Regions from separate parts of the Pseudoalteromonas sp. SR41-1 genome, predicted to be linked through region 2. Evidence: riboswitches for the same ligand, from Rfam matches in the RefSeq annotation. Region 2 holds a riboswitch; the other holds the start of a gene.
The links. A riboswitch is a leader RNA that binds a small molecule or an ion and turns the genes downstream of it on or off. The one in region 2 is predicted to bind cobalamin.
Positions count from the first base shown of each region.

Region 1 (5,331 bases), on a different contig from region 2:
TGCAATATCAACTTGCGCGATATCAAAATCTACACTCAAACCTAACTCACGGTTTACTGATTTTTCAGGTTGTAAATCAGGGTTACCATAAAGTGGATAATATAAATCGTTAAATGTAGGAGCTTTAAAGCCAGTACTTTGGCTTATACGAAATGTTGCATCTTCAGATAAATGATAACCTGCAGCGGCTGTATACGTTGTTTCGTCGCCAAATTGCTCATCATCATCTTGGCGAACAGTTAAATTAGCCAGTACTTTATCTGCATCATAGTAAGCACCTACAAACACAGCAAGTACATCGCGGCTGTCTTCAACAAATGGTTGCGAACTATGCGACACATCATCGTTGTACCAATTAATACCACCACTAATGTTAAGTTCATTAGATGACAGGTACTGGCCGTTATAATCAATTTGTGTGCGTTTAGTTATAAAGGTACTTGTTGTTGGCCCAACTGAAAAATCGACATATGTATTGTCTGAATCATCTGTTGAAAGCGCTAAATCAATACTATGCGTTTGGTTAGTGTAGTTTTTGCTCCAACCTGCAGAAAGTTGATAGTTTTTAAAGTCATCTCGTTCAATCGTACTATCTGCTGGGCTAAAGCTACTGTCGTAATCTGCATAACCTTCACTGTATTGGCCTAATAACTTAAAGTCGCCGTAATGTGCATCGGTGTAGTTTACTTTAAACCCAAGGTTTTTATTTTCATAGCCATCTTCATCAGGTGCTACGCCTTGCAGTACATCAAAGTTATCTGTTTTTTCAAAGCCTGCGTTAAATGCTGTTGTTATATCATCTGATTTTACAGAGCCTGCAACTTGATAATTTTGATAAGAGTCAGAACCAAATGTAGCGCTTAGGGATAAGTTATCTGACTCACGCGTAATAATATTAATAACACCAGCGAGTGCATCAGAGCCATAAACAGCCGCGCGAGAGCCTTTAATAATTTCTATGCGTTCAATACTATTTAAAGGGACATTATTTAGTGCTTTTTGACCAAGTGTTGCTGAGCCTGTACGTACACCGTCAATTAAAATCAACGTATCGCCAGAGCCTGTACCACGAAGTGACACACCTGTATTTTGACCAAAACCACCGTTTGGATTAACTTGAAAACCCACTCGCGTGCTTAAAAGTGTAGGTAAATCGCGTACGTTACTAGCTTCTATTTCAGCACGTTCAATAACATTTACACTCACTAAAACGTCGTTAATTGATTGCTCAAACTTATTAGCTGTAACGGTTATTTTTTCAATTGATTGCTCTGCACCAGACACAGAAAATGAAAGCGCAGCAGAAATTGCAACGCCTAGAGTTGTTTTGTTTAACATGAGATCCCCTACCTTTGCCCACCGCAAAGATTTAAGTAAGTAAGATTGCATCAAGGCCGGTCTCCGGACTCAGTAAGCACATAAAAACATGCAATACTCTACCGTTGCGGGGGCAGTGTTGGGCTTGTAGTCATCATGAAAACGCACCAACTTCCCGATTATCCTGCTAAAAAAATCATTACATGAAGTGGCTAGCAAGCACCTTGAAAATATGCCGTCATTGTGAGCATTTTGTTTACAAATGTCAATGGACGTCTATATAGCTAAAAGCTATTTCAGTTCAGTGCTGTATTATTATAGCTTGAAGGAATACCGTACTTATCAAGTAGCTTCTGAAGTTGCATTTGTGTAGTAGGTAAATTTAATATTTCATCCATTTTGCGACTAGATATTTTATTTGATTGTGAGTTAATCAAAAAATGTGTTTCATACACTGCATCTGGTACGTCACTCTTAAATAGTAAATCCATATTTAAGATATTCTGCTTTTTAAAATACTGATAAGCAATACTGTTTAAAACCCCGACTTCAGCGCGCCTTAATAGCAGCATTTTAACTACATTGAATTCATCGATTGTAAGGCTTACCTGGTGCTCTTCTCTCAAGTATTCGGCATTTGTATTAAATCCTGCAAATTGATACGAGTACCCTAAAACCCCAACTTTGGTTAATTTGTCCAGATTGTCAAAATAAGTTTGTTCTGATGCATTCTCTTTGAGTGTATAAAGCTCGTTTTTGGTGATGGTATAAAATTCAGTTTTTTCAATGTTTTTCTGCGTTGTTTTTGGCAGCCATTGCATTGCCATTAAAAATAAAACGTCGAAGTTATTTTTTTCAACAGACAAAGTAAGCCTTTTTACAGGTAAAGAAATAAGTATAAAGTTAAATTCCTCCTGTGCGTCGTTTAAAATATTAATAAACTCAGGAGCAAAGCCCTGCTTTTTTTGCGCGTTAATAATAATCGGAAAGTAGCCATCTTCGACCAATACATCAATATCAACTGGCTTTGATAAGCTTGGCTTGGTAAATATAAGCAAAACAAATAACAGAAATAATTGATGGGGTCTCATTTTAATACCTTCTAGAGTGAAATTTTTATTATATTCAATTAAATATAATAGCTTAAATATCAAAAGGTGGATTAATACATGCAGAACTACGAGAGGATAAGGTGGGAAAGTTGTAAAAAATTAAGTAGCTTTAATCTGTCTGCAAATATAGACAAATTAAAGCATTTTTATTAAAAACAGTTTATAAATTAGTCGCGAAAGTTTTTAAACTGAAAAGGCTGACCTAGTTCAGCGCTGCGTACTACTTGCATAGCCTCTTGAAGATCGTCACGTTTTTTACCCGTTACACGTACTTCTTCGCCTTGAATAGCAGCTTGAACTTTAACTTTAGAGTCTTTAATGGCTTTAACTACTTTTTTAGCCATATCTTTTTCGATGCCCTGTTTTAAGCCCACATTACGAAAAACATTTTTACCTGCGCGGCTAATATCTTGAAGTTCCAAGCTTGATACATCCATACCACGCTTAGATATCTTGCTTGCTAAAATATCAAATAATTGCATAACCTGAGAGTCTGCTTCAGCTTTAAGCTTAATTGTTTTATCATTTAGCTCAATAGATGCATCAACCCCTCTAAAGTCAAAGCGGGTCTCTAGCTCACGATTTGCATTATCAACTGCGTTTTTAGCTTCGTTCATTTCTACTTCAGATACAATATCAAATGAAGGCATTGGTTTGCTCCTAACTATTTAATCTTAATTTTATGTCGCAATTATAACGCTAAAATTATAAATATTTACATTTTTCTGCATCTTGTTCAGGTGCGATACTAATTTAGTTTGATATAATCCAGTTTCTTTTTTAAGCGATTTTAGGATTTGTCGTGACAAGGCGTGTTTATCAAGCAATTTTTTTAATCAGCATAGTAGCTTTTACCTTTTTATTTGCCAAAGAAGTAAAAGGTGGCGTTGTAAATTTATTTCCTCATGTTGATAAAGTCGCCCATTTTGGGATTTTTTTTATACTAGCCATAATAATGGATAAAGCGTTTAAGCTTCCTCTATATGCGCAAATACTTTTATTGGCTGGTTATGGCGCTTCTATAGAAATAATGCAAGATGCACTTCCATATAGGCAAGCATCACTCGGTGATTTTTTTGCTGATTTTGCAGGTGCTGCAAGCTACTTTTTACTTAGAGTAATTTTTACACCTCGAAAAAAGAATCCATATGGCTAATATTTTAATTGTTGGCGATGGTGCTATTGGCTTGTTACTTAGCCATTTTCTAAGCGCGTCGCATAATGTCAGTGTTTTAACTCGCAAGAGCCCAACAAATACCCGCTTTTATAGTCGAGGTAAAAGCGCATCTAAAAAAATTGACGCACAATTTATTTCATTAAATCAGCTAAATAAAGCAGCTGAATTTGATGTTGTTTTATTTACCGTTAAAGCCTTTCAAGTACTTGATGCATTTTCACAAATAAAGCTACTTTTACCAAATCATTGCACTGTTGTACTTTCGCATAATGGAATGGGTAATGTTGATGAGGTAAATAGCCAACTAAGCACTCACCAAGCGCTCTACTTTTTAACTACAAGCATAGCGGGCTTTAAATCAAACCAATACATTGTGCAGCACACTGGTGAAGGGCAAAGCGTTATTGGTGCTTGTAATGAATTAGCTCTTCAAAATAGTGCGCCAATAGCTGATATTTTTAAAGTAATACCCAACCTAAAGTTTACTAATAACATTCAGCAGCTTCGCTTTGAAAAACTACTCGTAAATATTGCCATTAACCCATTAAGCGCTTTAAATAATGTAAAAAATGGTGAATTACGCGCGCCTAAGTACAACGCTATAATTTTTAATGCACTCACTGAAGCATGCAATATAGCAAAGGTACAAGGGCTTAATATTCCATTAATTAAAGCACTTAACACTGCTTATAAAATAATGGAACTAACGTCTGACAATTACTCTTCAATGCAGCAAGACGTAGCGCATAGCAGAGAAACTGAAATATCAGCTATATGTGGCTATATTAGCCAACAAGGTAAACTCCACGGTATTCCAACACCTTACAATGATGAGTTACTTGCTAAAATTCAGGCAAAAAAAAGCGTGGTATAAACCACGCTTATATAAGTTTTTTACTTTACGGACGATAAACTTTTACAGTTTCAAAGCCCTGTTCGTGCAGCATAAGTGCCTGTAGTTGGCTCATTACACCTCTATCACAATATAAATAATAGTCAGTGTCTTTTGGTAAATCACCAAACTTAGTCGCCAGACGAAAGAACGGTAAATGCACCACTTCAATACCATCAATTTCTAAGGGTGCAGCTTCTTCTTCCTCAGGAGAGCGAATATCAACTACTACAGAGCCTATAGGTAAATCAGCAACCGACTCAGCTTCTTTAAGTTCTTGCTTAGCTTCTACATCAATATCACGCACGTCCATTATACGTGCATTATTTACAACAGTATCAAGCACATCAAAGTCGAATTTTTCTTCCTCACCAAGAATAACGTCTATTTTGGCTTTAACCGTTGGCTTTTTAGAAATAACACCACAGTATTCAGGCATTGTTTCTGCCATTTCGGCTGTACCAATTTGGCGAGCAATATTAATAATTTCTTGCTTATCGTGTTGAATAAGCGGACGTAAGATAAGCGTTTCAGTAACACGGTCAATCACGCTTAAATTCGCTAATGTTTGACTAGATACTTGGCCAATACTTTCACCAGTGACAAGTGCCTGAATGTTTAACTTTTCGGCAATTACACTTCCCGCGCGCATCATCATACGTTTAAGTACAACACCCATTTGGCTGTTTTCAACGTTTTCTAATATTTCAGCAACAACAGGTTCAAAATCAACCGTTACAAATTTAACTTTATGCGTAGAGCTGTATTTTTTCCATAAATAGTAACTTGCTTGCTTAACGCCAATTTCGTGGGCTGCGCCACCAAGGTTAAAG
Region 1 covers NZ_JACJEK010000002.1:253,625-258,955, reverse strand. The annotation lists gene H5118_RS02685 (TonB-dependent receptor domain-containing protein) at 1-1,338, opposite strand, end outside; cobalamin riboswitch at 1,375-1,559, opposite strand; gene H5118_RS02680 (hypothetical protein) at 1,614-2,408, opposite strand; gene H5118_RS02675 (YajQ family cyclic di-GMP-binding protein) at 2,597-3,079, opposite strand; gene H5118_RS02670 (VanZ family protein) at 3,232-3,585, shown strand; gene H5118_RS02665 (ketopantoate reductase family protein) at 3,578-4,480, shown strand; gene thiI (tRNA uracil 4-sulfurtransferase ThiI) at 4,506-5,331, opposite strand, start outside.
Region 1: linked by a shared signal. The riboswitch ahead of H5118_RS02685 (TonB-dependent receptor domain-containing protein) and the one ahead of H5118_RS16425 (ABC transporter ATP-binding protein) in region 2 are both predicted to bind cobalamin.

Region 2 (5,331 bases):
GCTGCAGTAATAACACCTACGGGCAGTTCTTGGTTTTTCAGCAATGAGCGCGAAAGTACATCAACCCACACCATAAATGTACCGCCCACCAAGCTGGTTACCAGTAAGCCAGCGATGGTGCCTTGGGATATAAAAAAGCGCACAATATGCGGCACCATTAATCCTACAAACCCAATACCACCACACATAGCCACCAGCACAGCGGTAATTAATGAGCTTAAAACCAGCATAAGTATTCTAAAGCGCTGAACCCTCACACCTAATGTAATTGCGCTTTCATCGCCCAGTAACATAGCATTTAGCTGCCTTCTAAAGCTCAGCATTACAAACGTACACAATGTAATTACCAATAAAGGCAACCAAAGCGTAGCCCACTGCGCACGCGAAAAGCTGCCCAGTGTCCAAAATAAAATAGCGGCTACCGCCTGAGGGTCGCTCCAATAAAGCAGCAAGCTGGTAAATGCACTAAATAAAAACGACAGAGCAACACCAGCTAATAACATTGATTCTACCTGTGCACTTTGCTGCCTACCTGCAATAAGTATTAATAAACTCATAGCGAGTAAGCTACCTAATAACGCTGCTGCCGATAACATAAAACCTGCGCTAATACCTGCAAATGCCATAAGTAACACCACGCCAAATGAGGCACCCGACGATATACCAAATAAGTAAGGATCGGCTAAAGGGTTACGCGTTACCGTTTGTAAAATAAGCCCCGCAATTGCTAAGCCAGAGCCGGCTAAAAAGGCGAGTAATGTGCGTGGCATTCTTAGTTCAAAAATAATACGCGAATTAAAAGACGCATCATTTGAGAGTAAAAAGCTATTAAATACATCTTGAAGTGAGGTCTCTGCTGCGCCAAAACTAAGTGCTGCAAATAAGCTAAATAAAGCAGCTGCAGCACTGATAAATAGCGCAAGTGATTGGCGAGTATTAACTGCGATCATATTATTCGTAACCATAAAAGTAAGTGATATGAGGGATGCTATTTCCCGACTCCGATATTTGCGGGTGGTTATTTACTTGAGCGCAGACACCAAAAACGTCGCCTAGCATGTTTTCGGTTAATACCTCACTTGGCGTGCCTGTATGTGTAATTTCACCATTTTTAATAACCACTAGTTCATCGCACATTGCAGAAGCTAAGTTTAAATCGTGAAACGATGCAAACACCGTTACACCCAACGATTTAGCAAGCTCCATTACCTGTATTTGGTATTTAACATCTAAATGGCTAGTTGGTTCGTCCATTATTAACAACTGAGGTTGCTGAACTATGGCGCGGGCTATCAAGGCACGTTGCTTTTCACCACCCGAAAGTGACTCAAAGCTTTGATCGATATGATCTGCCAACCCTACAGTGTTGATAGCTTGGGTAATTTTTTGTTTATCAATGTTAGTTACTGAGCTAAATAGCGATTTATGAGGCGTTAGCCCAAGTGCAATAACATCAAATACGCTTAAGTTAAATTGCGACGGGGTTTCTTGTAAAACAACCGCTACTTTTTTTGCGTACTCATCGCTTTTTAGCTGCCAAATATCGGTGTTGTTAAACTCTACAACGCCATCACTGGGTTTATTAAAACGATATAAACAACGCAATAAGCTCGATTTACCTGCGCCATTAGGTCCAATTAAACCAACAAATTTACCTTCGTGTATTGTAAGGTTTATTTTTTTGAGGATCGTTTTATTGCCAATACCCCACGATACGTTTTTAACGTTTAGTAATGGTATATTTAATGGCGTTTGAGTGTGCAATAGTCAGTCCTAGACGGGATTAAACTCACTAAAATGCGATAAAAATACTAATGCACTACAAGAAAAAATGAGTAAACCCGCTCGTTAAAAGAATTTATACCAATTGCACTAAATTAGTGATTTATTATAGCGACAAAGAAATAGCTTAATAACAAAGCGGAAATTATGACATATACTTGTTCTATATGAATAATTTTTAACGAAGTTAGTAAGTTATTTAATTCGCTAGAAAGATCATGTTTTTAATAAAATTGGTATTATACCATTTGTATCTGACTTAAAGCTTTGCGCTAATTACAGTTGCGGGAACAGTCGAGGACTCGCACCTCATTCCAAATGAAGCTCTATTATGGGCGGCTAAGTAAATAATTTAAAGCAAAAAAAACCGCACTCAAAAGAGCGCGGTTAAAAAGGGAGTGTTTTAACTAATTTAGCGAATAGTTAAAACTTGTATTCCATACCTAAGCCTACGTAGTCTTGGTCAACGTTGTTGTCCATGTCGAAGCTTGAGTAAAAGCCAAATACTTTAATGTTTTTATTTAATTTGTGATCAAGACCAACTGATATTGCTGACTTATCGTCGCTGTCGTCAAAGTCCATGTCTTGGTATTGCAATTTAAATGTGTTGTTACCCATGCTGTAAGCTGCATTTAATAGATAACCATCCGCTTCTGCGCTGCCGTCAACTTTTTCTTGTGTTTGGTACATTGCACCTAACTTAAAGTTTTCAACTTTACCTTGGATTGACGCGCGTAATACATCGTAGCCATTTACTTCACTATCGGCTGCGATAGAGGCATATACTGCGCTCTTTTTAAGTGCCACGTCACCGTAAGTAACCGCCATTGAGTAACCGTTATCAGCGTCTACATCATCTTCAGCTACAAAAGTAGCAAGTACTTTAAAACCTTCGTATGAGTTTGATGAATAACTAACAGTATTCCCTAAACGGTTTTCACCTTTAAATACATTTTTAATATCGCCTTCAAGGTCGTTAAACAAGTCTAACTTACCTTGAGATTGTTTAAGCGCAGTATCGTTACGACCAATAACCACTTGGCCAAACGCACCTTTTAAACCAACGTATTGGTTACGCGCAGAAATATTGTCGTCGTTATCGCCTTTTGAATCAGCATCAGACACATCAACTTGAAACTCAAACTTATATACCGCTTCTAAACTATCATTTATTTTTTCAGAACCTTTAACACCAAGACGAGATGCATTACTTTTTATCTCAGTAAAAGATCCTTCGCCGTCATCAGATGATTGCACTGTTACATTCGCTTTACCGTAAATGTCTACATCGGCAAGTGCATTAAAAGATAAACCACTTAATAGTGCTAAGCATAAGCTCGATTTTACAAATTTCATGTTATTTCCTTGGATAATCACAAAAGACTAATTTTTAAAACTGCTGCATTTTGTCACCGCTAAATGACAGTAATATTACAATGGAAATATTAATGTCTTTTTTTATTAATAAAAATGCATTAAATTTGAAATCAAAATAACATGAAAGCCTAATAAACGGCCGAACTTACTTACTTTTCTTTAATGACAAGCTTGGGGTCATTTGCGATAGTAAATTAACTAAGGTTTCTATTAACTCTTTTTGCTCGTTGTCTCTGTGATACGCTATAAACACGTCTCGCGAGGTATTTTCTACATCTTTAACATGAAACAGTTCACCTTTTTCTAAATGCCCTTCTACCAATACTTGAGGTATAAATGCACTGCCGCCACATTGCAGTATTAAATCAAGTGCAATACGTCCTGTGCTGGTTCTAAAATAAGGCGGTGTTTTACCGGTAAACTGACGCGCATGCCAAAGTGAAAAAGTAGTTCCCCAATCAACATATACATACTGATTATCAAAAAAGTTTTCGTTCGTTGCAGTGTCGTATCCGCTTACGGGAATGATTGGCAACTCACAGATTCGCTCTACCACTAGCTCGTCTACTTTTGGTGGATCAAACAATATTGCCAAATCAAGCGTGCGTTCTAATAACAGCCGAGTGCTTTCTTGTTGTGCTTTAACTTCTGCGACTAATGACACGCCCGGCATCGCCGATACAATATTTGTTATACCAAACTGTAAAAAAGCATCCCAAATATTAGGCGTTCCTGCTAAGCTAATTTGCTTATGCATATTATCGGCAAGCGCAACATCCACTTTGGCGCGTTGCATGCCCGTAATAATCATTTGTGCATGGGGTAATAAGCGCTCGCCAGGTGCTGTAAGTTGAATGTTATTACGCTGGCGAATAAACAAATTAACACCAAGCCCTTGCTCTAATTGGCGAATTCTAAAGCTCACTGCAGACTGCGTAATATAAAGGTTTTCGGCCGCTTTACCAAAGTGACGCGTACGCACTACCTCAACGAATGTTTTTAATAAATCGATATCCAATTTTTTATCCTCACGATAAAAATAATTTGTTTAATAAATTGCCAAACTTGCATCATACTCCAGCTAATTACTAAGGTATGAGGATAAAGCTATGAGCAATAACATTTCATTACTACGCCAAGCATTTGTTAGCCAACGTCAATTTTATGATGATCAAAACTTTCCACGAGGCTTTAGCCGCAGCGGAAACTTCACCTTATTAGAAGCCAGCATACTTGAACAACACGGAGTTGTTTTAAAAGGCTTATACAGTAAAACAATTGAGCCGCAAAACGAACACCAAGAACAGTTTGTAGCAGTCGTAACTGGCTCACAAGAACCTACCAACCCAATCGAACGAGCTTGGGTAAAATACTTAAAACTAACGACCTGCAAAACTAAGTTTCATACTTTATTTGGCCGTTCAAAAATGTCGAGCCCGGCGCCGATTAGCCAAGAGTATTATTCAGAAGCGGATAATCTGTAAGTATTTAAGTTATTTGCTTTTTTGCGTTTTAACAGTTACAACTTGTATAAGCAAATATTTTTGCAAAATATATATAGGGTTGTTCCGTGACGCGAAAAATACTAATAGTTGAAGATACACCTGCCATGGCGCGAGTGCAAAAGCACATCGCGCTTAAGGCTGGTTATGAAGTTGATATAGCTGAGTCATTAGCGCAAACAAAAGAGCTTATAAGTAAAAATAGCTATTTTTGCGCTGTAGTTGACTTTATATTACCTGATGCCCCATTAGGTGAGGCTGTACCTTGTACTATTAATGCAGACATTCCAACTATTGTAATGACGGGCAATATTGATAAAAAAACTCGCGACACTGTAGAAAAATACCCAATCATCGATTACATCATTAAAGAAAATAAACAAGCTTATCAGTACCTCGAAAAACAGTTACAGCGCCTGCCTCGCAACGAAAATGTAAAAGTACTCGTTGTTGACGACTCTAAATCGACCCGACGATACATTTGTAGTTTATTAGTGCGCCATAAGTATCAAATTATTGAAGCGCAAGACGGACAAGAAGCGTTAAACCTCCTTGAAGCTTCACCTGATATTTCAGTTATTATTACTGATAATGAAATGCCCAACATGAATGGCGATGAACTATGTAGCGAGATTCGCCGCTTATATAGCAATGATGAAAAGGCTATTAT
Region 2 covers NZ_JACJEK010000020.1:44,946-50,276, forward strand. The annotation lists gene H5118_RS16420 (iron ABC transporter permease) at 1-950, opposite strand, end outside; gene H5118_RS16425 (ABC transporter ATP-binding protein) at 952-1,764, opposite strand; cobalamin riboswitch at 2,010-2,144, opposite strand; gene H5118_RS16430 (porin) at 2,206-3,138, opposite strand; gene H5118_RS16435 (LysR family transcriptional regulator) at 3,305-4,177, opposite strand; gene H5118_RS16440 (DUF413 domain-containing protein) at 4,269-4,643, shown strand; gene H5118_RS16445 (response regulator) at 4,730-5,331, shown strand, end outside.